DNA from 3 places in the Stackebrandtia sp. genome. Region 1 is predicted to be linked to each of the others. Evidence: riboswitches for the same ligand, from Rfam matches in the RefSeq annotation. Region 1 holds a riboswitch; each other region holds the start of a gene.
The links. A riboswitch is a leader RNA that binds a small molecule or an ion and turns the genes downstream of it on or off. The one in region 1 is predicted to bind cyclic di-AMP.

Region 1 (10,338 bases):
GCTCTTTCGGTTCGCGCACACTGGATTCGGTGTCGAAGACCTCCTGGATGCGCCCGGCCGCGACCTTGGCGCGCGGCGCGAGCATGAACACGCTCATGGACATCATGACCGCCATCAGGATCTGTCCGTTGTAGTTCAGGAAGGCGATCAGCGACCCGGCCTTCAGGCTCTGGTCGGCCAGGCTGGGCCAGCCGAACGCCACCACCGCGACGCCGGTGAGGCCCGCGACGGTCTGGGCGCTGGCGCCGAAGAACGCCTGGATGCGTCCCATCCGCAGGCCCGCCCGCATCAGGTCGTCGTTGGCCTCGCCGAAGCGCCGCTTCTCGTGGTCGTCGCGGACGAAGGCGCGGATGACGCGGATGCCGCTGATCTGCTCGCGCATCACCCGGTTCACCGCGTCGATGCGGCGCTGCATGGTGCGCACCGTGGGGATCACCAGCCGGATGATCATGCTCACCACCGCGACCAGCACGGGAATCGCCACCAGGAACACGCCCGACAGCGGTAGGTCCTGGTTCACCGCCATGATGAGGCCGCCGACGCCCATCAGGGGCGCGCTCAACAGCAGCGTCAGCAGCATGAACAGCAGGGTCTGGATCTGTTGGACGTCGTTGGTGACGCGGGTGATCAGGGTCGGCGCCCCCAGGCCGTTGACCTCGCGGGAGCTGAGGTTTTGCACCTGGGTGAAGACGTCGCCGCGCAGGTCCCGTCCGAGGGACATGGAAACCTTGGCGCCCAGGTAGACCGCCGAGGCGGCGCAGATCACCTGCAGCAGCGTGACGCCGAGCATGACGGAGCCGCGCGACAGGATGTAGCCAGTGTTGCCCGTGGCGATGCCGTTGTTGACGATGTTGGCGTTCAGCGTCGGCAGGAACAGCATGGCGAGGGTCTGCACCAGCTGCAGGACCGTGATCACCACGATCGTCGCGCGGTACGGGCGCAGCCTTCCGCGCAGCACGGCCCGCAGGCTGCCATTGGGTATGGGTGGGTGGGACATGGGTGAACCGTAGCAGCGAATTACACCGGGTGCAAATTTATATCTAGACGACTTGTACACCTGGTAGACTTTGATCATGGAAGAACGGAAGGGCCTGCGCGAACACAAGAAGGACCAGACGCGCAAGCGGCTGTCCGACATCGCGCTGGACATGTTCGAGGAACGCGGATTCGACAACGTCTCGGTCGCCGAGATCGCCGAGGCGGCCGAGGTCTCCAAGAAGACGGTGTTCAACTACTTCCCCACCAAGGAGGACATCGTCGTGGGCCGCGGCGCCCACATGCTGTCCGAGCCCGCACGGCTGGTGCGCGAACGACCCGTCGGCACCACCCCGCTCCAGGTGGTCCACGAGCACATGATCGACCTGATCAAGCGGCACCACCCGATGACCGGGTTGACCAATCACCCGATCATGAAACGGGTGCGCAAACTCATCACCGAAAACCCCTCATTGGCCCTGCGGAGCATGCGCCACCGCGAGCACGCCAAGCACCTGCTGGCCGAGGCGCTCGTCGACGAGGGCGCCGAGGAGTTCACCGCGCGCTTCCTGGCCAACACGATCATGGAGGCGACCCACACCGTGTTCGTGGAGAACTTCCGCCAGATGTTCTGCGAGGGCGTGACCTTCGACGTCGACGCCATGGAGAAGCGGTCCCTGGCCAAGGTGCATCAGGCTTTCTCCTGGCTGGAGGACGGCATGGGACATCTGATGCGGCGTCAGGAACCCGCGTCCGCCAGCAGCGGCTCCAAGGTGGCGTGCGGCTGATCATTTTGGACGGTCTGGACGCGCCAACGGTTCGGGAAGCCCACCAGTAGCGCGCCGTCGCGCTGGCGGGTGAACACCTCGACCCCCGGGGCGCCGCGCAGCATCGGGACGCTGTCGGCGTCGGTGCGCCGCGCCAGCGAGTACGGCAGGTTGTCGATCGTGACGGGGACGTTGAACTCGCCGCGCAGCCGCGCGGCGGCCACCTCGAACTGCATCGGGCCCACGGCCGCCAGCACGGGCGCGCCGTCGCCGCGCTGCTCGGAGATCAGCACCTGCACCACGCCCTCGGCGTCCAGCTGCGCGATGCCGCGGCGGAAGCGCTTGGCCTTGGAGGTGTCGTCGCAGCGCACCTGCGCGAAGTGCTCGGGCGCATACGACGGCAACGGCGGGTACACCACCTTGTTGTCCACAAAGAGCGAATCGCCGATGCCGAGGTTGGTGGCGTTGACCAGACCGATGACGTCGCCGGGGAAGGCCTCGTCGATGGTGTCGCGGGCGGCGCCGAACATCGACTGCGCGTACTTGGTCGTGAATGGACGGCCCGACTCGGCGTGGGTGACGACCATGCCGCGCTCGAACCTCCCCGAACACACCCGCAGGAACGCGACCTGATCGCGGTGCGCGGGGTTCATGTTGGCCTGGATCTTGAACACGAAACCCGAAAACGCCGAGTCGAGCTCGCGCGGGTGGTCGCCGGTGTCGACGCGCGGCTCGGGGGCGGGGGCGTGATCGATCAGGACGTCCAACAGTTGGCGGACACCGAAGTTGGCCACGGCCGCTCCAAAGAGGACGGGCGTGGTGACCGCGTCCAGGAACAGCTTCTGGTCGTGGGTGGCCTCGGAGGCGTCCAGCAGCTCGACCTCCTCGCGGGCGCGGGAATAGTCGGCGCCGTAACGCTTGGCGGCCTCGTCGTCGGACACGACCTCCTCGATCGCCTGGCGCGTACCGCCCGGCGTCCGTTCGAAGTGGACCATCGTGGCGTCGCGGCGGTCGATGACCCCGTGAAACTCCCCCGCCACGCCCACCGGCCACGTCAGCGGCGTCGGCTTGATGTCGATGCGGGACTCGATCTCGTCCAACAACTCCAGCGGGTCCATGCCCGGGCGGTCCCACTTGTTGATGAACGTGATGACGGGGATGCGGCGGTGGCGGCACACCTCGAACAGCTTCAGCGTCTGGGGTTCCAGGCCCTTGGCGGCGTCCAGCAGCATGACCGCGCAGTCCACGGCCGTCAGCACGCGGTAGGTGTCCTCGGAGAAGTCGGCGTGGCCCGGGGTGTCGAGCAGGTTCACCACGCAGTCGCGGTAGGCGAACTGCAGCACCGCCGAGGTGATGGAGATGCCGCGCTGCTGCTCCATGGCCATCCAGTCGCTGACCACGCCCTTGCGGCCGCCCTTGCCGTGGACGGCGCCCGCCTCGCCGATCACCTGAGCGTGCAGCGCCAGGGCCTCGGTGATGGTCGACTTACCCGCGTCGGGGTGAGAGATGACGGCGAAGGTGCGCCGTCTGCGGGCCTCCGCCACGGTGTTGCTGGACATGGGCTCCCCTGAATTTAACCTGAACTCAAACCACGCAACCCTAGCCCAGCGGCGACGCCGACATTAAGGAAGTGTGACGGGATGCCTCCTTCCGGCGCCGGACGGCTTAGCGTTCGGGGGTGCGTTTCGTCTTGGGCCCCGCGCGTCGGGGCGACCTGATCGCCGCGGGGGTCGGCGTGGTGCTGGTCGCGGCGGCGGCCGTGGTGGGTGTCGCCGTCAACGGCGACGACGTGCTGCACGTCAACTGGCCGCCGCTGTCGGCGGTGTGGGAGCCGCACGCCGACATCGGGACGCCGCTAGCGCTGGTGGTGGGCGCCTCGGTGGTGGCGTACGGCCCGAGCCTCGCGCGGCGATTGCCGTGGCGGGCGGTGCTGGTGGCCGCGTGGGTGGCGTCCATGGCCTGGATCTGGTCGTTGGCGCTTGTGGACGGATGGAAGGGGGTGGCGGGGCAGCTGGAGACCAAGAACGAGTATCTGCGGGCGGTCGACAGGTTCGCGGACATCCCGAAAGCGTTGCGGGGCTTCACCTCCCACATCCTCATCGACTCGCCGGGGCACTGGCCCGCGCACGTGGCGGGGCACCCGCCCGGGGCGACGTTGACGTTCGTCGCGTTGGACCGCATCGGTTTGGGCGGCGGCACGTGGGCGGCGGCATGGTGCATCACCGTGGGGGCCAGCGCGGCGGCGGCCGTCCTGATCGCGGTGTCGCGTGTGGCCGATGAGTCGCTGGCGCGGCGGGCGGCGCCGTTCGCGGTGTTGGTTCCCGCGGCGGTGTGGACGGGGGTGTCGGCCGACGGATACTTCGCGGGCGTCGCGGCGTGGACGGTCGCGATGGCGGCGTTGGCGGCCAAGGGTTCCCGGTACTGGGCGCTCGGCTGCGGGCTGCTGTACGGTCTACTGTGCTACCTGTCGTACGGTCTGACGTTGTTCGGGCCGATTGCGGTGGTGGCGTTCATCCTCGCCCGCCTCGGCGACGGCGCCTCGGCCTCGAAGCCCACCTCCGCCCTGGTCGCGGGGGGCTGGGCCGTTCTGGGGGCGCTGGTGGTTCCCGCCGCGTTCACGGTGGCGGGCTTTTGGTGGTGGGAGGGTTATCAGACGCTGGTGCCGCGCTACTACCAGGGATACGGCGGCGACCGTCCCCAATGGTACTTCGTGTGGGCCAACCTGGCGTGCACGGTGATCATCGTGGGTCTGGCCACTGTGGCGGGTCTGCGACGGGCGGCCCCGGCGGTGCGGCGGCTGCGTCATCCGTCGCGGGCGTCGAGCGGGGATCGCCTGGCGTGGTTGGTGTTGGCGGCGCTGGCGGCGCTGCTGCTGGCCGACCTGTCGGGCATGAGCAAGGCCGAGACCGAACGGATCTGGTTGCCTTTCGCGGTGTTCCTGTTGCCCGCCACGGCATTGCTGCCCGCACGGGGTGCGCGTTGGTGGCTGGGCGCACAGGCGGTGGTCGCGTTGGCGGTCAACCATCTGCTGGTGACGAGCTGGTAGGGCAGGGGGCGGGCGCGCCACACGCGCGCCCGCCCCCTGCCGGAAATAGAACCCACGGGGCTGGCCTCAGGGACGGCCGAAACCCTCGGGCGGCATCATGTCCACGGGGGAAATCTTCACCACGTCGCCCTCGGTGGGGGCGTGGATCACCTTGCCGCCACCGATGTAGATGCCGACGTGCTCGCCGCCGTTGTAGAAGATGAGGTCGCCCGGCCGCAACTGGTCGCGCGAGATCGACTGGGTCTCGTCGGCCTGGTCGAAGCTGCCGTGGTTGAGCGACACACCCGCCTGCTGCCAGGCCATCATCGTCAGGCCCGAGCAGTCCCAGGAGTCGGGGCCTGAGGCTCCGAACACGTAGGGCTCGCCGAGCTGGGCCTTGGCGAAGGCCACCGCGGTGGCGCCGCCGCCCGAGCCCGCGCCCGCCACGGCCTCGCCGCTGCCGCTGCCCCCGGCGGAGGCGGCCTCCAGCTTCTTGGCCAGCTTGTCGCGCTTGGCGGTCAGGTCGGAGACCTTGTGCTTGGCGTCGGCGATCTTGTCGTCGAGTGAGTCGACGCGATCGGCGGTGGCGTCGCGCAGCGCCTCGGTGTGGCTGCGGTCGGCGGCGGCGGTCCTGGAGTAGTCGACCAGGTCGCTGAGCTTGTCGAACGCGGCGTCCTTGTCGTCCATGGCGGCCGACACGTCGGTGATGGAGGCGTCGGTGTCGTCCAGGACCTTGTTCGCCGCGGCGACCCGATGCTGGGCGTCGCCGCGCTCGTGCTTGAGGTGGGACAGGGTGGACTTGGCGTCCTTCAGGTGCGCCTTGGCCGACTTGAGCTGCTGCTCCAGACCGGGGTCGGCGTGCGAGGCGGCGGGGAACGCCAGGATCGTGGCGACCGCCGCGCAGGCGACGCCGCTCAGGGCGGCCGACTTGGCGAATACGCCGCGTCGGGACTTTCGGTGGGGATGGTTGTGCCCGTCCTGGCAGGACGGCATGGTTTTAGGCACGAACGGGTGGCCTTTCTTCCACAATCCGCCTACCGGGTTAGCTGACGGGTTCGGGCGGGAAGATCGCCCTACCTCCAAGGGGATTCGGAGGATTCACCCCAAAAGGGACCTGGGTCCCCGGTTCACCAAGCGGTGATTCGGCGGCTCCCGCGCGGGTGGTGTCCGGGGGTGGACACACGGGGTGCCCGGCGGGCCCGGGTGAATCTACGTGGGGTTTTACCGGGTGCCAACGGTTGCGTGGAAAGTCCCACAGCCCATAGCGGGCACTCCTACCCTCACGCCACAGCCGTTTCGGGTGACGGTGTCGCTACTCTTGTTTCGGCGCAACGGAATCACGGTGAGTGACGGGGCGATCCGTCCGATGGATTTCGAATCCATACTGGCTGGTCGCGATGTCGTGACGCAACGTCAGATCGGCGTCGTAATCGCCGCCCTCCTGGTGACGGTAGGCGATCGCCGGGTCACCGTCCAGATTCTCCAGACGCTCCCGCAACCGCTTGACGTGCAGCGCATACTCGGTATCGCCGAACCGCGCGGTTCCGTCCACAACGAAGGGTTCCAGCGCGGCGATGCCCGAGTACCACAGGATGCCGTGATGCAGCGGAAACAGCAGGTCATCGATGTCGCCGTGGATGCCGCGCGGCCCCATGCTGGCGGCGCGGGCGCCGAAGGTGGTGATGACCATCGCGCGCTTGCCGTACAGGGTGTTGTCTCCGTAGCGGCGCTGCCGTCCCGTTTCGGGGTTGGCCACGCCGAAGGCGAAGCCCTGGGTGAACACCCGATCGAACCATCCCTTGAGGATCGCGGGCATGCCGAACCACCACAGCGGGAACTGCACGACCAGGGCGTCGGCCCACTCGACCTTCTCCTGCTCGGCGCGGATGTCGGCGCTCAGGGTGCCCGTGGCGTGGGCGCGCTCCTGGGCTTCGCCGACGACGAGCCGCTCGTCGGTGTGGGCGGTGAAGTCGTCGGGTGAGACCACGGGGTTCCACGCCATGGCGTGCAGGTCGGACTGGCGGACGTCGTGGCCCAGCTCCCGCAGGGTCGCGATGCCCTCGTCGCGGAGCGAGCCGTTGAGGGAGCGCGGCTCGGGGTGGGCGTAGATCCACAGCACCTTCATGGCGTGGGCCTTTCGTGGTTGGTCGCTGGTTCGTCGTCCGCTTGTCGTCGTCAGCTCGAGCATGCGCGGGTTCGGCGCCACAAACCATTGGCTCGATAGACAACATGTGAAAGAATCGGGCCATGACTGGTTTCAGTGACACGGGGCGCCACCGCGTCGCCGTGGCCGTGCGCCCCGAGCTGCTGCCCCTGGAGCTGGGCATCGTTCACCAGATCTTCGGCGACGCGGAATCGCCCGATGGCCAACCGTTGTACGAGGTGCTGACCTGCACGCCCGAGCCCGGTCTCGTCACCACCAAGAACGAGTTCAGCATCAACGTCGCCCACGGGCTCGACATCATGGCCGACGCCGACACGGTGGTGGTCACCGCCGCCTACGAGGACGAGGAGTCGTTCGCCCGCAACGCCACCCTGGCCAAGGCCCTGGCGGCGCTGCCCAGCCGCGTCCGCGTCGCCTCGATCTGCACGGGCGCGTTCGTGCTGGCCCAGGCGGGACTGCTCGACGGCCTGCGCGTCACCACCCACTGGAAGGCCGCCGACGAGCTGCGACGGCACTATCCACGGATCGACGTCGACCCCGACGTGCTCTATGTGGACAACGGCAGGATCCTGAGCTCGGCGGGCGAGGCCGCGGGCATCGACCTGTGCCTTCACATGGTGCGCAAGGACTTCGGCACCGCCGTCGCCAACGACATCGCGCGCCGCACCGTGGTTCCCCCGCACCGCGACGGCGGCCAGGCGCAGTTCATCGCCCGCCCCGTCCCCGAACCCCGCTCCGCCTCCACGGCCAAGGCCCGCGCCTGGGCGCTGTCCCAACTGCACCGCCCCGTGACCCTGCGAGAGCTGGCGGCGAGGGAATCCATGAGCACCCGCAACTTCACGCGGCGCTTTCGCGAGGAGGTCGGCATGTCGCCCCAGCAGTGGCTCACCCAGCAGCGGGTGGAACGCGCGCGGCAGCTGTTGGAGACCACCGACCTGTCGATCGACAGGGTCGCCATCGACGCGGGCTTCGGGACGGGCACCTCGCTGCGGCAGCATTTGCATGCGGCCCTTGGGGTCTCGCCACGGGCGTACCGCAACACGTTCCGCGGACAGGAGGCGCTGGCGGGCTGAGGCGTCCCCGCCTGGCTAACTCGGCTCGGTCGCGGGAATCCCCTCGCCGCGTTCCAGGCGCGCCCTCAGGTCCGCGATGAGGCGCTGGGCGTCGTCGTCGCTGGCGACCACGAAGCGGCGGATCTTGAACTCGGGGGGTCGGCGAATCGCGAAGGTGCGGTCGTCGGTGTCGACGCCCGCACCGCTGTCGGAGCCCAGTCGGTACGCCACCACCTTGCGCCCGACCAGCAGCAGGAACGGCGCGAACAGCACCGACAGCAGCCACGACACCAACAGCACGAGAATCATCGGGATCGCGAACGCCAGTACCACCAGCCCGATGAAGAACGCCTCAGACAATAGCAGCCCGAACCCCATCAACAGGACGGAGGGGATGGTGCCGAAGCGCGTGACCCAGGGCAGGACGCGGCGGCCGACGCGCCACTTCGTGCCGTCGGGGGCATGGACCTTCACGATGGGCTCCTGGAGGGGTGGGGGCGAAACACAGATGATCACACGGGGCGCACACGCGCGCGCACAGGCGGCGCACAACCCGACGAAAGTCGGGGACCGACGGCTTTCCTTTGCCAGATGGCGCCGGGGTTTCGCTTGCTTAGCGTTGCCGTCCTCGACCGAGGAGAGGACGGACATGAGACGGATTCTGGTGGCGTTGGCGGCGGCGGGCCTGGTGCTGGCGCCTGGCATCGCCAACGCGGCACCGACGGCGAAGGTCGACGCCCGATCGATCGACGCATTGGTGAACCGCTTTCTCGACGACTCGGGCGTGCCTGGCGCGACCGTCGTGGTCACCAAGGCGGACAAGGTGATCCGCGCGCACGGGTACGGCGTGGACTCCAACGGCGACCGACTGAGCGCGTCGACAGGGATGCCCATCGCGTCGGTGAGCAAGTCGTTCACCGCCACGGCGGTGTCGCACCTGGTCGACGACGGCAAGGTGGACCTCGACAAGCCCGTGCGCGAGTACGTCCACGAGTTCTCCATGGACGACCCGCGGGCGAAGCGCATCACCGTGCGGCAGTTGCTGAACCAGACCTCGGGCATGGCCGACGGCGGGTTCGCCGAGAAGGAGGAGGAGCAGCCGTCCACGTTGCACGGTGCCGTGACGCGGCTGGCGGATGCGGGCCTGGTGGCGGCGCCGGGAAAGTCCTGGAACTACCACAATCCGAACTTCCAGGTGGCGGCGCGACTGGTCGAGGAGGTGAGCGGCAAGCCGTTCGGCGCCTACCTGCGCGACGAGATCTTCGGCCCACTGGGGATGAATGACACGCGCGCGGTGAACCTCACGGACAACGCCCAAGTCCCCAAGGGATTCGCCTCCGCGTACGGCTATCGCTCCATCGCCGAGCCCCACCGCTTCGTCGGCGGCTCCGACGGCATCGTCACCACCGCCTCCGACATGGGCAAGTGGTTGCGCGCCAACGCCACGGGCGACACCGACGTGCTCACCAAGACCGACCTCACCAGGCTGCACACCACTTCGAAGACCAACCCGCGCTACGGCCTGGGCTGGGAGGTCGACCGCGACCACGGCCACACCGTCGCGTCGCACAGCGGAGTCTGGTTCTCCTACACCGCAAGGCAAACCATCGACACCGACACGGGCTGGGGAGTCGCGGTGATGGCCAACGCTGGCATGTCGCTGTCCTTCGACGCGCCCTACGAGCTGTCGCAGGGTCTGCTGGCGCTCACCCGAGGCGAGCAGCCCGCGCCCAACACCTCGGCCCAGTCCACCAGCGACCTGGTGGTGGGCGCGCTGACGATCCTCACCGTCGCTTGGGGAGTGTGGCGGCTGGCGCGGGTGCGCCGCTGGGTGGAGCGCCGCACACATCGTCCGCTGTGGAGGAACGCGCTGGCGCTGACGCGTTCGCTGTTCCCCGTGCTGATCCTGGCGTTGTATCCCGAGATCGGCAAGCTGATCGCGGGCGGCCGCACGGCGACCTGGCTGGAATACCTCTACACCTGGTTCTCGGTGGTCGGTTGGCTGTTGGTCGCCGCGCTGTTCGGCCTGGCGATCACCGCGACCCGCGCGATTCGCCTGCGGCTCAGTCGCTGACGCCCACGGCGTGGCCGACGGTGGTGGGGTCGCCGAGGGTGTCCAGCATGGCCCGCGCCACGTCGGCCCGCGCGATGCTGAAGCCCGCGGGCCCCGCCTCGATGAGGAGTCGGTACGTCCCCTTGCCCGGCTTGTCGGTCAGGCGGGACGGGCGTACCGACGTCCAGTCCAGCCCGCTGTCGGCCAGGATCGTCTCCATCCGCGCCAGATCGGCGTAGGCGTCCTTGAGTATGGCGCCCAACGGTTTCGACGCCAGCCGTATCCACGCCGGCTGGCCCGCG
Region 2 (10,338 bases), on a different contig from region 1:
TGCGCCTTGACGTACTCCTCGATCGCCTTGTCCAGCTTCTTGCTGACGCTGCCCTCGCCCTTGGCGTAGGCGGGGGTGGCGAAGGGGATCAGGATCAAAGCGCACAGCACTGCCATAAGCACCGTCAAGCGGCGTCCGATGGGGGTAGTCACGCACGAGTCTTTCTGGAGTCAGTTGACCGATATATGGACGTGGTTCGTATGGTCCTGCGACGGATTGCCGGTGTGGCCGCTGGAATAGTCCGCCCAGCCGGTTGATGCCATCCAGATTCGGTTGTACCAAATCACGTAATAGATCTCCAGGGCGGACGCGTTGTTCACCGCCCAACCCGCCAGATTGTTGCCGTACTCCTTGTCGCCCCCGCTGGCCACGCCGCCGAAACCGCCGGTGGACACCGAGAAGTCGCAGGCGCGGCCCAAGCCGTGCTCGCCCTGGCTGCTGCTCTCCTGCCGCCAACACTTGGTGTAGCGGGTATACCCGGCCTTCCGCACCTCGTTGTAGGCGTGCAGCATCCGGGGGGTGACGCAACCGCCGGTGCCGGTCGGATCGTTTTCGGAGCAGCCCGATCCGCCGCCGGGGAAGGGGGAGGCGGCCCCGCCGCTGCCGGAGCTCGGCCCGCCGTTGGCCTTGTCGACGGCGGCCTGCGCCCTCTCCTTGGCCTTCTTCTTCTTGGCGGCGGCCTTCTTGGCGGCGTCGATCTGGTCGGCCAGCGAGTCCTTCGCGGCGTCCAGGTCCTCGGCGGCGGCCTTCAACTTGTTGAGGCCGCCGGCGCTCTGCTCGCCCAGGTAGTTGACCGTCGACAGGCTGTCGATGGCGGTGTCGGGGGAGCCGGCGCTCAGCACCGCGGTGGCGGTGGACAGCCCGCCGCTCATGTACATCGCCTCGGCGAAGTCGCCGATGTCGTCGGACAGCTTGTCGATCTGCTTCTTGTCCCGGGCGATGTCGGCGCGCAGCCGCTTCTGGCGCTTGTTGGCGGCCTCGACCTTCTTCTTGGCCTTGACGTAGTCCTTGTTGGCCGCTTCGAGCTTCTTGTTCAGTTTGACCTTTTCGTCGTCGGCGTATGCCGGCGACGAGGTCACCGGGCCGACGAGCAGGCCGAGGGCGGCGATAATCGCCAACACCAGCGGCAATCGGGTGGCCATTCGCTTCACGTAAGTGCGCTTTCGTCTCGTCCGCCTACCGAGTTAGCTGTCGGGTTCGGGCTGCGAGACTGCCCTACCGCGCGTGGCGCGGATTCACCCCGGTCCTCGCGGGGGCGCGAGGCGGTGGGTCCCCGGCTCATCCCGGAGGATGACTCGGCGGTGGGCCGCCGTTGCCTGCGCCGGGTGCGGCGGCAATCGGGCGGCGGCCCCAGGCCACCCTAGCGGGTCGCTTCCAGCGGGACAAGGCGGCGATCACGAATCGGCAACAATACTGCCCGTGTCGGTTACAGCACGCGCTCTTACGCGGCAACGGTTTCGGCGTCGTGGTAGTCGTGATCGACGTCCACTTCGTCCAAGGTGGACAGGTGGGAGCGCCGCACCGCCAGCACCACGATGCCCGCCACACAGCAGGCCGCACCCAGCAGGTACGGCACGACCGGGTCGATGTCCTCTCCCAGCTTGCTGGCGATGTACGGGGCCAGGGCGGCGCCCGCCCAGCGCACGAAGTTGTAGCCCGCCGAGGCCACGGGGCGCGGCGCGTCGGACACCTCCATGGCGGCCTCGGTGAACACGGTGTTGTTGACGCCGATGGCGAAGCCGGTCAGCACGGTGAAGGTGACGACGCCGGCGGTGCCCGACAGACCGATGCCGGTCAGGCAGATCACCAGCAGGCCCAAAGCGACGTACATCGTGTTGACCGAGCCTATGCGGCGTTGCAGCTGCGGAGCGATGAACACGGAGCTGACGGCCACGGCCACGCCCCAGCCGAAGAAGACCGCGCCGATGCCGTAGGCGCTCATGCCCAGGACGAACGGGGTGTACGACAGGACGGTGAAGAACGCGAAGTTGTAGAACACCGCGGCGATGGCCGTTGTGGACAGTCCGCCGTGGGCCAGGGCGCGCAGCGGGTCGGTGAGGCGGGTCTTGACCCGCGAGGTGGTCTCGCCGCGCAACAGCGTGGCGATCAGGATGAATCCGATGGCCATCAGGGCGGCGGTGCCGAAGAAGGGGAAGCGCCAGTGCCAGTCCCCCAGCAGCGCCCCGACCAGCGGCCCCATCGAGATGCCGAGACCGAGGGCGGCCTCGTACAGCAGGATGGCGGCCTCGGCCCCGCCGGAGGCGGCGCCGACGATGACGGCCAGCGCCGTGGCCACGAAGATCGCGTTGCCCAGTCCCCATCCGGCCCGGAAACCGACCAGTTCGGCGACGCTGTCGGAGGTTCCCGACAGCGACGCGAACACCACCACGATGCCCAGTCCGATCAGGAGGGTCTTCTTGCCGCCGATCCGGCTGGAGACGAATCCGGTGATGAGCATGGCCACGGCGGTGACGGCGAAGTAGCTGGTGAACAGCAGCGACACCTGGCTGGGCGATGCCTTCAGGCCCTTGGCGATGGACGGCAGGATCGGGTCGACCAGGCCGATGCCCATGAAGGCCACGACGGCGGCGAAGGCGGTGGCCCACACGGCGGCGGGCTGACGCAGGATGCCGCCGGAGGCGTTTTGGGGGTGGGAGGACATGTGAGGTCAGGCTCCTTTGCTCAATCGGGCGAGTGCCGGCAGGGCCGCGGCGATGGCGCGGCGTTCGGAGGCGGTGAGGGTGGACAGCCGCTCGGCGAGGTAGTCGATGCGCACGGCCCGTCCGGCCCGCAGGGCTTCGCGCCCGCGTTCGGTGATGGCCACGGTGACCACGCGGGCGTCGTCGTCGCCGCGGCCGCGTTCGACCAGTCCGTCGCGTTCCAGGCGGTTGACCTGCGCGGTCATGGTGGGCAGTCGGACGCCGTGTTCGTGCGCCAGTTCGCTCATGCGGCGCGAGTTCTCCGCGAGCGAGCCCAGCACGGCCAGGCGGGGCGTCGAGATGTCGGCGTCGGCCGAGACGCGGCGCAGCAGGAGAATGGCGTCGCGCAGGGTCTGGTTGACGTCGGCGGCGAGTTCTCGGGTGTCCACGGAGACTCCAGATAGTTAGTTAAACTAATTAGCTGAGCTAACTATATCGCCGACGCGGTCCGGGCACAAGGTCTACCGCGACACACCCCTACTTCGTCGCGCCCGGCACCGTGAGATTCACCGAGAACGGCCGCGAGTCGGCGAAGCGCCGGTAGGCGTCCAGACTGCCGGAGTTGATGTCCACCCGGGAATCCCGCCCCTCGGCGCTGGACGACTCGAAGTACACCAGCGCCTTCAGCCGCGGGAAGTGCGCCATCTGGGCCACCGCCCCGTTGAAGACGTCCGCCTGGTGCTGGGGGCTGCTGGACGAATACCAGACCCCCCACTCGGCGACCATCAACGGCTTGGACGGGAACTTCTCGGCCGCCCAGCGGTAGAAGCCCGGCCAGCTCTGGCCGTGGCTGCCGACCCGGTCCACCAGCTCGGCGAAGTCACCGTTGCCGTAGCCGGGATCGCTGTAGCCGTAGGTGTCCCAGGCGATCCAGTCGACCACGTCGTTACCGGGGTACAGCTGGTCGTGCCACGGCTCCTGGGTCCACTTGATGTAGGCCATGTAGACCATCACCGAGATCATGTGGGTCGCCCCGGCCGCGCGCAGCCGCTCGATGACGTGCCGATACATCGCCGCGTAGTCGGAGGCGGTGTAGCCGGAGTTCGGGTCCGGGTTGACGTTGTCCTCGGGTTCGTGGTGGACGGTGAAGAAGAACGGGCGGTCTCCGAAGTCGCGCGCGACGTGCGCGCCCACCTTGTCCAGGAAGGCGTCGATGGTCGGATCGCCCTTGGCGATCTCGGCCCAGCTGGCCCCGGTGGGCTTCCAGTTGACGAACAGGGCGCGCGGGTTCGTCGGGTCGCTGGCGGTCCGCGTCTCGTCGGCCGTGGGGAACAGCTCGGACTGTCCCCTGTGGTACGTGTGGAAGACGTCCTGTCTCCGCCCCGTCGCCTGCTCGAAGCGGGTGAGCGCGGTGGTCTTGGAGCCCGAGGCGTGCGCCCCGGGTGCCACGCCGAGCAGGGCGCCGCAGTCGGGGACCAGGTTCGGGCCGACCGCGCAGCCGGCCTTGTCCTCGTGGGACGCCTCGACGCCGTGCACCGCCGGCGAGGTGCCGGGGGACGGGGTGGTGGCGCCCGGCGCGGGCTCGTCGGCGAACAGGCTCGGCTGGTCCACCGTCGACTCGCGGGAGCGGAAGGACATGTAGTGGGCGGGCGCCGGGGTGGTGATCGCGAAGGACACCTCGCCCGCGGAGAACCGCATCGGGTCGAAACGCACCTCGGTGTCGCCGGCGCGCACGGGCTGCGTGTCCATCACCTTGCCCAGCTGGGGCGAATCGGCGGCGGTGAGCCGGGTTTCGTCCCACTGTGGATTGACCACGGTGATCTCCACCAGGTCGGAGTGCGTCACCTGCTCCACGGGCAGCCGCAGCCGCAGGGGCTGCTCCACCTCGGAGGCCGACAGGGAGAAGCGGACGTAGCCGACCTGCACGCCGGCGCTGCCGCCGCCCACCTGCAGGTTCGGCTGGCTTCCGTAGTTGGTGTCGGGGTTTGCCGAGGAGGTATAGGTGTCGGCGTCGGAGACGACCTGACTGGCTCTCGCGGGCATGCCCTCGAAGGCGCTACTCAGTCCGTCGAACGCGCCGAAGGAGTAACCGGCTCCGAAGCCCGCCACCGCCACGGCACCGACCGTCGACCACGCTGCCACTCGTTTCACCCGGGGTATATCCAGCATTTCCCGTCTCACCTCCTCTTTCATAGGATCACCATCCATGGACAAACGTGTATAGAACACGCCGATTTCCCCCACAAAATCCCCTGTGGCCAGCCCGTGACCTTTTGTCGCTGATCGTCGTTGTCCAAATAACGACCACTCAGAAAGGCCGCCGCGTACGGTGAACGCAGTCCCCTCGACCCAGTCCGCATCCCTTCGTGACTATTTGGACGTACTCCGCCGTCATCGCTGGCTGTTGCTGGTGTGCGTCGTGGCGGGCCTGGCCGCGGGCATCGGGTACGTGACGGTGGCGCCGCGCGAGTACGAATCGCAGGCGGCCGTGCAGGTGCAGCCGACGGGCGCCGAGGACTCCGAGATCTCGGGCCAGCGCTCCAACAAGTCGGAGATCAATCTCGACACCGAGGCGCAGCTGGTGACGTCCACCGCCGTGGCCAACATCGCCGCCGACAGCCTGAACCACGCCGACCCCGACGGGCTCGTGGCCCGGGTGCGCGCCACCGTGCCGCCCAACACCTCCATTCTCGACATCGCCTTCGTCGGCGACAACCCCGACGAGGCCCGCGACGGCGCCCGTGCCTTCGCCGCGGCGTACCTGAAGCACCGCGCCGACTCGGCGCGCTCCCGCCTCACCGAGCAGCTCAAGGCGGGCGAGGACGACCTGGCGCAGATGCAGTCGCAGCGCGCCGCCCTCACCGACAAGCTGAGCAAGCTGGACAAGACCGGCGGCGAATACGCCGACACCAAGAAGGACCGCAACGTCCTGGACAGCGAGATCGCCAACGCCTCGGCGCGCAACGGGCAGCTGCGCTCGGCGTCCGATTCGGTGGGCTCGGGCCGCGTGATCAGCGCGGCGCACCGGCCCTCGCGCCCCGTCTCCCCCGACCTGCCGACCGACATCGCGGCGGGCGGGCTGATCGGTGCGCTGCTCGGCCTGGCCGCCGCCACCGCCCGCCAGCGCTTCTCGGTGCGGGTGTGGCGCGCCAACGACCTGGCGCGGCGCTGCGGCGTCGAGGCCCTGATGAACCTGCCGCGCGGGGCCCAGCCGCGCGGCACCGACGTGTTCGCGGCCTTCGGTCCCGCGGGTCGGCTGTTCTCCAAGCTGCGCCACGAGGTGGCCGCGACCCTGGACGAGCCGCGCGGCGTGGTCGTCGTGGCGGGGGTGGCCCCGGGCTCGGGGTCCAGTGTGGTCGCGGCGAATCTGGCGGTGTCCATGGCGCGGGCGGGCGACAGCACGGTGGCGGTGGCGGCCCACGCGGGCGGCCCCATCACCCTGACGTCCCAGCTCGACGCGCCCGCCGTTCCCGGTCTGTCGGACGTTCTGGCCGAGCGGGTCGCGGTGGACGACGCCATGCACCGCGCGGCCCGCTACCCGCTGCTCAACGTGGTCGGCGCGGGCGGCTGCGCCAACGCGGCGGGCCCGTCGCGCGAGGCGATCGCGGGCGTCTACACGGCGCTGCGCGACAAGGCATCCTATGTGGTGGTGGACGCGGCGCCGATGTCGGTGTCCGCCGACGCCCAGCTGCTGGCCTCCGACGCCGACGCGGTCCTGCTCGTCGTCGAGTCGGGTCTCGACCGCGTCGCCGACGTTTCCGAAGCGGTGCAGGCGATGCGGCGCATCGACGCCCCGCTGGTGGGCGCCGTCGTGCTGCCCCCCGCGCCGCGCACCGCCGTCGAGCCGCTGTCCGTCCCCGACACCGAGGCCGAGGTGACCGACGAGCACCGCGAGCGCACCCGCGCCGTGCTCCCCCGCCAGGCCGACGAGCTGGCGCCCGACGACACCCCGACCGAGTCGCTGCCGATCGTCACCGACGACCTGACCATCACCGACGCCCCCCAACCCAAGACCGCCAACCAGCGCCCCAAGGCGGGCGCGGCAAAACGCGGGCGTCGAGTTGAGCCCGCGAAGTAGCACCGCGCCCGACGCGGCGGGCGCCGAGCGATCCCCTGGCGCCCAAGGAACATCGGTCGCGGGCGACGGGGCCTCCCCCGAAGCCTCGGCGTCCTCGGGCCAGGCGCTGAGCGCCGTCGGGGAGTCCGCTCCCCCACCCACCGACGCCACGCCCTCCCGCCCGTCCACGTCCACGTCCACGTCCACGTCCACGTCCACGTCCACAGGAGATTCATCCATCACCCTGGCGAACGGGCGGTCCCGAAGCGACAGGACACCCCGAGGACGGCGATCCACCACCCCGCGCGCAGACGCCACAAGCCCCGCCCCCAGCACCGCGTCCACCGAGGATCTCCCCACCACCCTGGCGAACGGGCGGTCCCGAAGCGACAGGGCACCCCGCGGGCGACGACCCGCCACCTCACGTGCGGAAGCCACAGGCCCCGCCGCTCGCTCCACGTCCACGGAGGACTCTCCCACCACGCTGGCGAACGGGCGGTCCCGAAGCAGCAGGACGCCCCGTGGTCCAGGGCTAGCCACGCCGAGCTCGACGAACTGGTCCCCCCGCCCGAGTTGGGCGGGGATTCCGTTGCGCGGGCCGGGGTCGGTGCTGACGTGGCTGCTGTTGTTCTTTCCACTGTGGTGGGCACTGGGCCTGGGCGGGGTCATCTTCTTCGTCGCCGCCGTCCCGATGGCGGTGTCCCTGTGGCGCAGGCGAAGTGTGGAGGTGCCGCCGGGGTTCGGCGTGTGGCTGGTGTTCTGCGGGATCGTCGTGGTCAGCCTGATCGGCATCGGGCTCCACCCCGAGGGGACCCTGGCGCCGCACTCCAGCGGCCTGATCCTCGGCGCGGGCTTTCGCATCGTCGGGTACGTGTCCGTCAGCGTCATCTGCCTGTACGCCGTGAATCTCACCGAGCGCGAGTTCTCGCGTCGAGCGCTGATCAACCTGTTCGCCGCCACCGCCGTCATCACCGTGGTCGGCGGCATCGTCGGGACCGTCGCGGGAACCTTCGAGTTCACGTCGCCGCTGGAGGCCCTGCTGCCCGCGAGCCTCGACCGCGACAACTTCGTTCAATCCCTTGTGCACCCGCAGGCCGCGCAGGTGATGAACTTCCTCGGCTACGACACCCCGCGCCCCGCCGCCCCGTGGGGTTACACGAATACGTGGGGCAACATGCTGGCGATCACCGCGCCCTGGCTGGCCGTGGCGGTGTTGAGCTTTCGGGTGGGTGCCAAGGCGAAGGTTTTCGCGTACGCCACGCTGGCGATCGCGCTGGTCCCCGCGATCTACTCCATGAACCGCGGCCTGTGGCTGAACCTCGCCGTGGCGGGCGTGCTCGCCGCCGTCCGCCTCGGGATCATCGGCCGCTGGTGGCCGCTGGTGGGCCTGGTGGCCGTCACCGCCGTGGCCCTGCTGGCCATCGCCGTGACGCCGCTGGGCCAGGTGGTGGCCGTGCGTGCCGCCAACGGCCACTCCGACGACGGCCGCACCTACGCCACCGTGCAGGCGATGTCCAAGCTGCCCTCCTCGCCCGTTCTCGGCTTCGGTTCGACGCGGCAGACGGCGGGCTCGGGGGATTCGATCGCGGTGGGCCCCACCGACAGCTGTCCCCGTTGCGGCGGAAGGACTCTGGGCGGCAACGGCCAGCTGTGGCAGGTGCTGTTCGCCCACGGGATCGCGGGCGGCGCGCTCTACGTGGGGTTCTTCGGGGTGATCTTGTGGCGTTTTCGCCGCGACCACTCCGCCATCGGGATCGTTGGTTCCATTGTGATGGTTATGTCACTGACGTCCATGTTCTATTACAACGCGCTGGTGGCGCCGCTCGTGGTGACCATGCTGTGTTACGCGCTGTTGTGGCGCAACGAACGGGACGCACGTTTGGGGGAAGCGGGGGGCGCGGCATGAGCTCGCGAATCAGCACCAGGGACGACAAGAAGCGGCGCGCGGTGTACCTGACCGAGATGTCGCGGTTGCTGTACGGGCCGGGGCCGGGCGGTGAACGCGCGACGACGGCGTACATCGCGATCCCGAACCTGCGCACCCCTAGGCTCCTGGTGCCCGGGTATTCGCGCAGGCTGGCCGCGGCCGCTCTGCGGCGCTACGCGCGCCCCGCCTCGCGGGCGGCGCGCCTGAAGCGGGACGCGGCGGTGGCCGCGCTGTGGTGTCGGCTGGATCGGTTCATGCTGCCCGACCGCGTGACCCTGGACGCCTCGGGCGACAACGTCGCGGGCTACCTGCGGCGCTCGCTCGGCCAGGAGGTCCACCTCAGCATCCACATCGGACCAGCGCGCGCGAACCGCAAGCCCGTGATCCAGATCCTGGACTCGGGCGCCGACACCGTCGGCTTCGCCAAGCTCGGCACCAACGAGCTGACCCGCCAGCTGGTGAGCGCCGAGACCGCGGCGCTGCGCACCCTGGAGGGGGTGCGACTGCTGCACGTGCGGGTGCCGCGGGTGCGGCATTCGGGCACCTGGGGCGAGCTTCAGGTGCTGGTGCAGGAGGCGCTGCCGGGCTGGCGGCGCCCGATGCCCGTTCAGAACTCGCGGCTGTACCGCGCCATGCGGGAGCTGTCGGGCTGCCTGGGGACGCAGGACGTCGCGCTCGCCGACAGCGACTACGCGTCCACGCTGGAGGCCCGCATGAAGGTGCTGGCCGACCGCGACTGCCCCGACTGCTCCACCCTGGTGGACGCGGGCGTGAAGCTGCTGGACCGCCACGGCGACCAGCGGCTGACGTTCGGGTCCTGGCACGGCGACTGGGCGCCGTGGAACATGTCGATGCTCCCCGAGGGCCTGATGCTGTGGGACTTCGAGCGGTTCGCCACGGGCGTGCCGCAGGGTTTCGACGCGCTGCACTACACGCTGCAACGCGACATCGTCACCCGCGAGATCGACCCCACCACCGCCGTCTTGACCCTGTTGTCCGAGGCTCCGCGTCTGCTGGAGCCCTTCGAGGTGCGGCCGTCGGCCGCCAGGGCCACCGCGCTTTTGTACCTTGTGGACCTTGCCGCCCGCTATCTCACCGACCGTCAGGCCGAGGCGGGCGCGGCGCTGGGGGCTCTGGGGCGCTGGTTGCTGCCCACATTGCTGCGGCACGTCGCCGCCGAAGGAGTGGTACTTCAATGATCACGCTGCGATCCGATCGGATTCCCGCGCAGGTGAAGCGGATTATCCACAAGGGTTCCCACACCCTGGGGAAACTCACCGCCTCGTCCCGCCTGCTGCCCGGCTTCCTGCTGTGCGGCGGCCAACGCTGCGGCACCACCTCGCTGTACCGCGCGCTGTCGGCGCACCCCGCGATCCTGAAACCCATCCTGCACAAGGGAATCCACTACTTCGACACGGGCTACGGCAACGGCCTGTCCTGGTACCGCGCCCACTTCCCCACCAAGTCCACCGCGATGCGGATCAGCGAGCACACGGGCATGGCCGCCCAGGCGTTCGAGTCCAGTCCATACTATTTGTACCATCCGCTGGCGGCGGAGCGCTTCGCCCGCGATCTGCCCGGGGTGAAGCTGATCGTCCTGGTGCGCGATCCCGTGGAGCGGGCCCGTTCCCAGCACGCCCACGAGGTGGCGCGCGGCTACGAGAGCATCGCCGACTTCGCCGAGGCGCTGGACGCCGAACGGTCGCGTTTGGACG
Region 3 (10,338 bases), on a different contig from region 1:
GGTCATGTCGCGGCGCACCACGAACAGGTGCAGCAGCTTGGTGTGCACCCGCGTGAACTTCGTGACCGGCTTTCCCTCGGCGTCGATGATGCTGAAGGTCCAGGGGCGCGGCTTCGGGCTGGCGGAGACCTTGGTGCGGCCGGGAACCAGGGTGTACCCCGATTCCGACAGCGACTGGCCCCCGACCCCGGGCGTTCCGGCGCCGCCCATGCCCGGCATCGAGCCCATGCCGTGGATGTGGCCGTCGGGCGCCACCGAGGGCGGGCCGGTGGTGCCGGAGGCCGACGGGTTCGCGGTGTCCTTGATGGGCGCCGAGAGCCGGCCGACCCCCACGCCGACCAGAAGCGCCGCCACCACGGCGCCGACGATGATCGGCGCGTAGCGATGCAGCGCTTCGGGGAGCTTCGGAAGCCTCACTCAGTCGACGGTACCGGCCAACGCGTAGCCCGCCTCGTCCACGGCGGCACCGACGGTGTCGGATTCCAGCGCCTCGCGGGACGTCACCGTCACCGCGCCGGCCGCCAGGTCGACGTCGACGGCGGTCACGCCGTCGATTTCGGACAGTTCGCCCTTGACCGCGTTGACGCAGTGCTCGCAGGTCATTCCGGTGACTTTGTAGGTCCGGGTGGTCACGATCTTTCCTCCATTTGCGACTGTTATGAGCGAACCAGCCGGGCGATCGCCTCGGACGCCTCCTTCACCTTCTCGGCGGCCTCGTCACCGCCCTTGGCGGTCGCCTCGGCGACACAGTGGCCCAGATGTCCCTCCAGCAGGTTGAGCGCCACCGCCTGCAGCGCCTTGTTGGCCGCCGAAATCTGGGTCAATATGTCGATGCAGTAGGTGTCCTCGTCGACCATGCGTTGGATACCGCGTACCTGCCCCTCGACGCGGCGAAGCCGCTTGAGTAGCGCGTCACGGTCCGTGGAATACCAGTACTCGGTCATGAAAACCTCCGTCGCTCACTATACCCCCTGGGGGTAAAAACCGCCACCGTTGACATCGTTGCGTAAACCGCCGACACCGCAGTGTTGTTTCGGGGAAAAATCTTGCCGCGCAGGGCAAATAACAGCCTCCCAGACCTTGCTGATCCTCGCCGCGCCCCTCTAGTCTTGGGGGCTGTCATGTCCGGACCCCCGTTCGCCATTCCAGGCGGCACCGGAAGACACCGCCGAGTCGCCGCGCGAGCGGCGAGCCGGGGACCCAGGTTCCCCGGGGTGAATCCGACGGTCCGCTGTGGAAAACGGCGGGTCGATGGTAGGGCGATCGAGATGTGCTTCTTCCCGCCCGAACCCGTCAGCTAACCCGGTAGGCGGTTGAAGGAAGAAGGAGCACGACTGCCGGTGAACAAGCGTTTCGCCTTCATCGCCGCGGCAGCCGCCACATTGCTGTTCGTGACGGTCCCCGCGTCCGCCCCCGCCTCCGCCGATCCCTCCTCGCTGTCCGAGGTCAAGAAGGAACTGAAGGACAAGGGCAACGACCTGGAGAAGATCACCGAGAAGTACAACGGTGCCAAGGCAGACCTCAAGGCCACCGAGAAGAAGATCAGCAAGATCAAGAAGGACCTCCCGAAGCTCGAGAAGGAGGCCGGCAAGGCCAAGGACCTGCTGGGCGACATCGCCTACGAGTCCTACACCTCCGGCAACCACCTCACCGCCACCGGCAGCGCCCTGGCCGACTCCCCCGAGGAGGCCCTCAAGCGCATCTCCGTGTTGGGCGCCATCAACGCGGCCCAGGCCGCCGATGTCGCGGACGAGATCGGCGCGGTGAAGGACCTCAAGGAGAAGCGCAAGAGCCTTGAGGAGCTGAAGGACGACCAGAAACACACCAAGTCCGACATCAGCAAGAAGCGCGGCAAGATCCAGGCCGAGGTGGACCACCTCCAGGACCTGCGCGACCAGTACGGCATCGGCAGCGGCTCCGGCGGCACGGCTCCGCCGCCGTCCGGGCACGCCAAGGCCGTGGTCGCCTACGCCGAGAACCAGATCGGCGAGCCGTACAGCTACGGCGCCGCCGGTCCGGGCTCCTGGGACTGTTCGGGTCTGACCATGATGTCCTGGCGGCAGGCCGGCGTTTCCCTGTCGCACCAGGCCTCGGCGCAGCGCAACGAGACCGCCAGCGTCTCGCGCAGCGAGCTGGCGCCCGGCGACCTGGTGTTCTACTACGGCGACATTCACCACGTGGCGTTGTACGTCGGTGAGGGCAAGGTCGTCCACGCGCCGCAGGAGGGCGAAAACGTCCAGGTGGCGAACATGGACGACATGCCGATCAACAGTTACGGGCGTCCGTCCTAGCCGCTTCCCCCTACCGGAACCGAATCCGGCCGCTGACTCCCCGGGGGCGTGGTGGTACGCTCACTAGCTGCTGACCCCTGCATGTGTCACCACCCCCGGGGACCCACAGGAGCACGGTCATGTCGACCGTTTCCCAATTTCATCGCCGTACGGTGGCGTCGCTGCTCGTCGCCGGCCTCATCGGCGCGGCCATGACGCTGCTGGACGCGGGCACCGCCTCCGCCCAGCCGTCCATGAAGGAACTCGAATCTCGAGTCCACAAGGCATCCTCGCAGCTCGAGGCCATCGTCGAGGACTACGACGACACCGTCGACAAGCTGCATCACCTCAAGAAGCGGCACGCCGCCGACCGCGAGACCATCACGCCGCTGCGCGATCGCGTGCGGGAGTCCGAACGCCAGGTCGGCGACCTGTCGGCCTCCCTGTACGAGAGCGGGCCGTGGGTGACGGTGACGCCGTTCGTGGGCGCCACGCCCGACGACCTCGCCGATCGGATGTCGACCCTGGACTATCTGGCCGCCGACCGCGAGACCAAGGTGTCGCGGCTGACCGAGGCGACCAGGCTGCTGGACACCGAGTCGGCGAAGATCAAGGACCTGTCGAGCGAGCGCGCCCGGCTGGAGTCCCGCAAGCACAAGAAGGAAGCCGCGATCCGCGCCGACCAGGCGTCCCTGCGCCGGCTGCGCGACAACGCCATGGGACAGGGCTATCAGGACACGCCCGGGCTGAAGGCTCCCCCGGTCCCCGGCGGCAGCGCCGGTGCCGCCGCCACGGCGGTGAGCTACGCCAACGGCGCGCTGGGTGCCCCGTACCAATGGGGAGGCACCGGCAACCCGGGCTACGACTGCTCCGGGCTGACCAGCGCGGCCTGGGGTGCGGCGGGGGTGAGCCTGCCGCACAGCGCCTCGGCGCAGTACGCCACGATCGCCCACGTGAGCCGCGGCGAGCTCCAGCCCGGGGACCTGGTGTTCTATTACTCCGACATCCACCATGTCGGGATGTACGTCGGCGACGGCAAGATCATTCACGCCCCGAACGAGGGGCAGACGGTGCGGGTGGCGACCATCGATCAGGGACCGATCGTCGGTTACGGGCGCCCGGGCTGAGCGTCGGTAACGACCGGATCCCCGATTCGCGAAACACGAGTGTCCGAAGTCACCTACGGTGAAAATCGACAGATCACCACGCGTGATTCGCGAGGATCCAGGGGGAACACATGAGGGTCACCTCACGCACCATTGCGGGACTGTTGATCGCCAGCGGCGTGGGTATCGCGGCACTGGGGCTCACATCGACCGCGGCGCAGGCCGAACCGGCGGCACCGTCCGTGCCGTCGGTGCCCGACGTGCCATCCGTACCGGGCGTACCTTCGGTGCCGGGGGCGCCGTCGCTGCCCAACTGCCCGACACCGCCGTCCGACACGTCTCCGCCGCCGGCGGACACTGGCGGGGCGCCGGCGGACACTGGCGGGGCGCCGGCGGACGCCGGCGGTACCGGCGACGCCAAACACGCCAAGGACCCGACGACGCCGTCAACCGAATGCCCGTTGCCTTCGGTGCCTGGCGCGCCGTCGGTTCCGTCCGTACCGTCGGTGCCCGGCGTACCGTCGGTGCCGAGCGTCCCGGGCGCGCCGTCGCTGCCGTCCGTCCCTTAGTTCCGCGACCGTGGCCGGGTGCCCCCTCCAGGGGTTCCCGGCCACTTTGGTGCCCGGCTACCGGCCGGGGAGGTCGCGGGTCTCGTCCGCGGCCGACGGCCGGAAGTCGAAGCGGGCCCGCGCGCCGGTGCCGCCACGCTGCCAAGGGTGGGGGCCGCCGAGCGGGCGGTAGTTGACGCTCAGGGCGTCCAGCCGGGCCAGGTGGGTCGCCACGCGGTCGGCCACCGGGTGTTCCTCGCGCTGGGCGCGCAGGGACCAGGCCAGATCCGCCACCGCCGCCAGCCGCGGGAACGCGGCGTACTCCACATCGGAGGGTTCGGGGAGGTATTCGCTCCACAGCGCCGCCTGGACGCCCAGCACCGCGGCGTCGTCGGCGGTGTCGGGCACCGGCTCGAAGGCCGCGACCTTCTCCAGCGGCGTGTTCATGAAGATGTGCAGCGGCTCGTCGGGCGAGGTCGACGGGTAGTAGTTGAGGTACACCGCGTCGTGGGGCATCACGATGACGCGGTGTCCCTTCTCGATGGCCTTGGCGGCGATCGAGAAGTCCCGCCACACCGCGATCACCGCGTCGGGCGGGGCGCCGCCGTCCAGCACCTCGTCCCAGCCGATGATCTTCCTTCCCTTGGCGCCCAGGTGTTCGGCGAACTCGCGGGTGAACCAGGACTGGATGTGGTCGACGCTGTCCAGGCCCAGCTCGGCGGCCCTGGCGCGGGCGGCGGCGCTGTCGCGCCATTCGGTGCGCGGCACCTCGTCGCCTCCGATGTGGATGTGCTCGGAGGGGAAGATGTCGCAGACGGTGTCGAAGACGTCGGCGGCGAAGCGCAGCGCCGCGTCGGTGGGCGCCAGCACCTCGGGGAAGACCCCGAAGGTGGTGGCCACCGGCTGGGACTCGCCGGTGTTGCCGAGCTCGGGGTAGCCGGCCAGCACCGAGCGGACGTGGCCGGGCAGGTCGATCTCCGGGACGATCGTGATGTTGCGGGCGGCGGCGTAGGCGACCATTTCGCGCAGGTCGGCGGCGGTGTAGTAGCCGCCGTGCGGGGTGCCGTCGTATCCCTTGGTGTCACGGGCGTGGCCGGTGATGGTCTCGTCGCGCCAGGAGCCGATCTCGGTGAGCCGGGGCCAGCCGGGTACCTCCAGGCGCCAGCCCTGGTCGTCGGTGAGGTGCAGGTGGATGACGTTGAGGCGATGCAGCGCGGCCAGGTCGATCATCCGCAGCAGGAAGGGCTTGGGCATGAAGTGGCGGGCCACGTCGAGCATCAGCCCCCGCCAGGCGAAGCGCGGTTCGTCGTCGACGGAGACACTGGGGACGGTGACCGGCCCGGCGTCGATCGGCGCGGCGCGCAGGGTGTCGGCGGGCAGCAGCTGGCGCAGGGTCTGGACGCCGTTGAGCAGCCCGGCCGGATGCCCGGCCACGACGCGGATGCCGTAGACGTCGGTGGACAGCCGGTAGGATTCGGCGGCGACGGTGCCCGGCTCGGGCCGCTCCCCCGCCAGATCCAGGCTGATCACGGTGCGTCCCGCCGGGGTGTCGGGGACCACGGCCAGCCGCAGGCCGGTGCCCGCGTGCAGGTATCCGTGCAGCAGCCACGCGGCGTCCACCGCCTCGCCGCGGGCGACGATCACGGCGCGGGCGTCGAGCTGAAACGGCGGCCCGGCGTGTTCGGTGACGGACTTCGGCTGGGGTATCAGTTGCACGACCATCGGCGGGCACCTCGCAGGACTCGAGACGGAAGAGGAGTTCAGACACCGTACGGCACCGCGCCGGACTAAGGAAACATCCGAATGGATTTTGTTCAGAATCCGAAATGTTCCCCGCGGCCCGGCGGTGCCCGGGGTGTGAACGGCCCCAACAAGAATGTGGCCCGCCTCGGCGGCACGGGGGGACGGCCGAGGCGGGCGGCGCCGGTCGGCTCACGGAGGGCCGAACGGCGCGTGGGTCCGCGGCGCTGCACGGGAAGGACAGGCGCGGACCTACACCATGGTGTTAATCAACGTTAACGCGATCGTCCATATCGCGTCTATAAGGAGACCGCTTGCCTCTCAAGGGGTTCGTGATCTTCGACGCGGCGGCGACCCTACCCGCGGGTGGGCTGGTGGGCGGAGCCGTAGACCAGGCGGGCGTCGCGGCCCTGCTCCTGGCGCATGCCGTTCTCGGTCAGTTCGATGCGGTGATCGGGGTCGATGCGCGGCGCGGTGTCGGGATTGTGGTCGACGTCGATCGGCAGTCCCGCCGCCTGGCGTTCGATGGTGGGCGTCGCCGTGTAGTACCCGTCGTCGCGATGGTTGTCGGTGTCGTCGTGGTAGATCGAGTCGGGGTGGTCGCGGTCGACGTACAGCGTTTCGTCCACATTGTTGTGAGTGAAGTCGTAGGTGTGGGCCATCTCGTGGAACAGCACGGACGACGGCGTGCTTTCGGAGTCCAATCGAAACGCCGGGTTGTAGCGAATCAGGGGCTTGTCCCGGGGAAGAGCATATCCATTGTGGTCGTTCTTCAGCTCCTCGATGCGGGGATCGGTGTGCGTGTGGGCCATCTCGTCCAGCATCTGCTGTCCCCGGGGCGAGGCGGCCATCATGTCGAGGTCGGCCTGCACCCGCGTCTTGAAGTCGTCGCCGCCCTTGACGTCGTAGGCGTGGTTGTTGGGGCTGATGTCGACGCGCACCGACCTGGCGTCGGCGACGTTGTCGTCGGGCTGCGTGTACGCGGTGTTGTCGCCGTCGCCGCCGATCGCGGCGTCGCGGCCCTGGCCGCCGTAGAGCACGTCGTCGCCGCCGTCGCCGTACAGCCTGTCGTCGCCCCCGCCGCCCGACAGCGCGTCGTCCCCGCCGCCGCCGCTGATGGCGTCGACGCCCTGGCCGCCCTCGCCGTAGTCCTTGCCGTCGCCGCCGTACATCTCGTCGTTGCCGTTGAGGCCGTAGAGGGTGTCGTTGGCCTGTCCGCCGTACAGCTTGTCGTCGCCGTTCTGGCCGTCGGCGTAGTCCTCGCCGTCGCCTCCGTACACGGTGTCGTTGCCGTCGCCGCCGTAGATCTCCTGGCTGCCGCTGCCGCCGACGATGGTGTCGTCACCGCCGCCGCTGTGCACCTCGTCCCAGTGCTTCCCGGGGTATGCGGGATCGTTCTCGGTGGGTCCGGTGTAGATCCGATCGGTGCCGCCGCCGGTGGTGACCCGGTCGTCCCCGGTGGAGGTGGAGACGGTGTTGTCGCCGTCCTTCGCGTTCACCGTGTCGCGGTCGTAGCCCGTGTAGACGGTGTCGTTGCCGCCCTTGGTGTTGACGACGTCGTTGCCCGAGCCCGTGGAGATCGTGTGGTCGCCGTCGGAGGCGTCGACCGTGTCGTTGCCGTCGCCGGTGATCACCGTGTGGCCCGTGCCGTTACCGTCCACTGTGACCTTGTCGTCGCCGTCCCCGCCGAGCACCGTGACGGGGAGGTCCCCCTTGGCCTTCACCGAGATGGTGTCGTTGCCCTGTCCACCCCGGACGAACACCCGCTCGTTGGGCAGGAAGCTGTTCTCGCGCCCGTTGACCATGACGACGGTGTGGCCGTCGCCGTCGGTCCTGACCTCGACCTTGTCGTCGCCCGCACCCGAGTAGACGACGACGATGCCGTCGGCGAGCTGCAGGGTTCCCGCCTTGCCCTCGGGCACCGCGGCGAGCCGCGGGATGCCGTTGGTCAGGCCCGTCCAGGCCTCGGCGGTCCTGCCGAGGCTCGCGGCGTGCTCGGCCAGGGCGGCGTCGAGGTCGGAGCGGATCGTGCGCGCCTCGGCCACCGCGGCGAAGACCTTGGCCTTCTGGTCGTCGTCGGTGGGCAGGAACGTCACGATGTCGTCGCCGGCGGAACTCGGCACGGCGGCGGTGATCCTGCCGAACCCCTCGAACAACCGCACCCCCGAGGAGTTCACCACGTAGGCGACGGCGTCCATGATGGAGGCCGCGTCCGCGGCGTGGGAACCCGCCGCGATCATGCTCAGCGACAGCGACTTCTGATGCGGCTCATAGGAAGTGCGGGTCGCACCCTGCCAGCCCGCGTTGTACACCTTGGACGCGGAGCCGTTGAGCGCCTCGCCGATGTCGGTGGTGTCCTTGTCCAGGTACCGCCACATGTTCGCGGCCTCGGTCAGCTTGGCGGGGTCGGCGTCCAGGCGCCACAGCTTGGCGGGAACCCGGATGGGCGTGGCCGACGCGCCGCCGATGTCGTCATTGCGGGTCATCGATCACACCGCCCCGGCGTCGCGCACGTTGGCGGCGTTGGCCTCGTCCTGCTGCCTGAACGCGAAGGCCATGCCCAGCACCTTGTCGGCGTCGGACTCCACGACATCGGCCATCCCCTCCATGGCCAGGCCGCAGGCGTCGATCAGCCTGTCGTACGCATTGCCCAGTGATTCGGCGCCCGGCGAGTTGCCGAAGGCGGTCGGCGGGACGACGATCACCAGGCGGGCACCGGTGACGGTGTCGCGCAGGTCGGAACCGTGCTCGACGCACTCGGTGGCGAGGGTGGCCAGGGCCACGGGATCGGCGTCGAGGACGCCCGGGGGGTGGGACACGAGGAACTCCAAGGGGGCGGGGAGCGGAGGAAGACTTCGCGACCAACCTTGGCGCGCCCACCTTGTCAGAACCTTGCCGCGCGCGGCGTCACCTCACGTCCCACACCGGTTCGTCGGTCTCGGTGACCTCGCCGTCGCCCCCGAACAGGACGAAGCGGTCGAAGCCGCGGGTGAACCAGCGGTCGTGCGTCACCGCCAGGACCGTGCCCTCGAAGGACTTCAGCCCCTCCTCCAGGGCCTCGGCGCTGGCCAGGTCCAGGTTGTCGGTGGGCTCGTCCAGCAGCAGGCAGGTGGCGCCCGACAGCTCCAAGAGCAGCACCATGAACCGCGCCTGCTGGCCCCCCGACAGGGTGCCGAAGGTCTGCTCCGAGGAGTCGGTGAGCTCGTAGCGCTTCAGCGCGTTCATGGCGGCCGATCGGTCCAGGGAGGGACGGTTGTCGTCGGCCTCCCACAGGATCTGGCGCAGGGTGCGCTCGGCCAGCTCGGGGCGGTCGTGCGTCTGCGAGAAGAACCCCGGCACCACGCGGGCGCCGAGCCGGGCGGAACCGTTGTGTCTCACGGGTTTCAGGTTCTCGTGCTCCATGCCGAGCCCGTCGCCGAGCTGGGCCAGCAGCCGCAGGAAGTGGGACTTGCCCGTGCCGTTGGCGCCCAGGATCGCCACGCGGTCGCCGTACCAGACCTCCAGGTCGAACGGGAAGGTGAGATCCTCCAGCTCAAGCCCCGCGCACATGATGGCGCGCTTGCCCGTGCGCCCGCCGCGCAGCTTCATCTTGATGTCCTGGTCGCGGGGAGGCAGCGGCGGCGGCCCCGCCGCCTCGAACTTCGCCAGGCGGGTCTGGGCGGCGCGGTACCGCGAGGCCATGTCGGAGTTGTAGGCGGCCTTTTGCTTGTACATCAACACCAGGTCCTTGAGCTTCTGGTGGTCCTCGTCCCAGCGGCGCCGCAGCTCCTCGAGGCGCTCGTGCCGCGCGACGCGCGCCTCGTGCCAGGTGGCGAACCCGCCGCCGTGAATCCACACGTCCCCCGACTCCAGGGTCACGACGCGCTCGGCCGTGTTGGCCAGCACCTCGCGGTCGTGGGAGACGAACAGGATCGACTTGTCGGATTCGGTGATGCGCCGTTCGAGCTCGCGCTTGGCGGGCACGTCGAGGAAGTTGTCGGGCTCGTCCAACAGCAGCACCTCGTCGGGGCCGCGCAGCAACAGCTCCAGGGCGAAGCGCTTCTGCTCGCCGCCCGACAGGGTCTTCAGTGGACGGTCCTTGGTCTCCTCCCACGGCTTGCCGAGGATCAGCACCGAAACGGTGTCGCACAACACCTCGAACTCGTACCCGCCGCCGTCGCCCCAGGCGCTGAGGGCATCGGCGTACGCGATCTGCGCCCTCTCCGATGAGGTCGAGTACTTGCCGCGCTTCTCGGTCGCGGCCAGGTCGGCCTCGGCGGCGATCAGCCGCTCCCCCGGCGCGCGCAACCGCGGCGGCGCCAGGTCGAGCGCCAGCCTCCACAGTGGCTTTTCGGACTCGCGCATCCCGACCAACTGCCGCATCGCCCCCAACCCACCCGAGCGGGCGACGCCCCCCTCGACGGGATCCAGGTCGCCCGCGATCATCCGCATCAGCGTGGTCTTTCCCGTGCCGTTGGCGCCGATCAACGCCACCTTGGCACCCTCGCCGACGCGGAAGTTCACGTCGCGAAACAGCGTCCTGCCGTCGGCGAGGACGTGCGTCACCCCAGAGACGTCGATGTAGCCCATGGCGGAAGTGTGCCGTGCGCGGTGACCAACGTCCAGGGAATTTGCCGAAAATGGTTTGCGGCACATGGGTGGCCCGCCATAACATGCCGACGACCACAGGTCCGT

Region 2: linked by a shared signal. The riboswitch ahead of VE172_RS04530 (coiled-coil domain-containing protein) and the one ahead of VE172_RS20935 (C40 family peptidase) in region 1 are both predicted to bind cyclic di-AMP.
Region 3: linked by a shared signal. The riboswitch ahead of VE172_RS07065 (C40 family peptidase) and the one ahead of VE172_RS20935 (C40 family peptidase) in region 1 are both predicted to bind cyclic di-AMP.

Annotation. Positions count from the first base shown of each region.
Region 1 covers NZ_DASQPW010000272.1:3,605-13,942, reverse strand. The annotation lists gene VE172_RS20955 (ABC transporter ATP-binding protein) at 1-997, opposite strand, end outside; gene VE172_RS20950 (TetR/AcrR family transcriptional regulator) at 1,074-1,763, shown strand; gene VE172_RS20945 (peptide chain release factor 3) at 1,715-3,301, opposite strand; gene VE172_RS20940 (hypothetical protein) at 3,421-4,788, shown strand; gene VE172_RS20935 (C40 family peptidase) at 4,855-5,772, opposite strand; cyclic di-AMP (ydaO/yuaA leader) riboswitch at 5,783-5,925, opposite strand; gene VE172_RS20930 (NAD(P)H-dependent oxidoreductase) at 6,080-6,892, opposite strand; gene VE172_RS20925 (GlxA family transcriptional regulator) at 7,015-8,004, shown strand; gene VE172_RS20920 (hypothetical protein) at 8,020-8,457, opposite strand; gene VE172_RS20915 (serine hydrolase domain-containing protein) at 8,633-10,057, shown strand; gene VE172_RS20910 (NAD(P)-dependent oxidoreductase) at 10,047-10,338, opposite strand, start outside.
Region 2 covers NZ_DASQPW010000062.1:4,635-14,972, reverse strand. The annotation lists partial or broken gene VE172_RS04535 (hypothetical protein) at 1-152, opposite strand, end outside; gene VE172_RS04530 (coiled-coil domain-containing protein) at 171-1,142, opposite strand; cyclic di-AMP (ydaO/yuaA leader) riboswitch at 1,161-1,311, opposite strand; gene VE172_RS04525 (MFS transporter) at 1,442-2,662, opposite strand; gene VE172_RS04520 (MarR family winged helix-turn-helix transcriptional regulator) at 2,669-3,088, opposite strand; gene VE172_RS04515 (CBM96 family carbohydrate-binding protein) at 3,177-4,790, opposite strand; gene VE172_RS04510 (Wzz/FepE/Etk N-terminal domain-containing protein) at 4,969-6,717, shown strand; gene VE172_RS04505 (O-antigen ligase family protein) at 7,304-8,602, shown strand; gene VE172_RS04500 (hypothetical protein) at 8,599-9,822, shown strand; gene VE172_RS04495 (sulfotransferase domain-containing protein) at 9,819-10,338, shown strand, end outside.
Region 3 covers NZ_DASQPW010000094.1:1,442-11,779, forward strand. The annotation lists gene VE172_RS07050 (hypothetical protein) at 1-417, opposite strand, end outside; gene VE172_RS07055 (heavy-metal-associated domain-containing protein) at 418-633, opposite strand; gene VE172_RS07060 (metal-sensitive transcriptional regulator) at 657-944, opposite strand; cyclic di-AMP (ydaO/yuaA leader) riboswitch at 1,157-1,327, shown strand; gene VE172_RS07065 (C40 family peptidase) at 1,341-2,291, shown strand; gene VE172_RS07070 (C40 family peptidase) at 2,411-3,397, shown strand; gene VE172_RS07075 (beta-N-acetylhexosaminidase) at 4,003-5,646, opposite strand; gene VE172_RS07080 (M91 family zinc metallopeptidase) at 6,021-8,150, opposite strand; gene VE172_RS07085 (hypothetical protein) at 8,154-8,483, opposite strand; gene VE172_RS07090 (ABC-F family ATP-binding cassette domain-containing protein) at 8,572-10,233, opposite strand.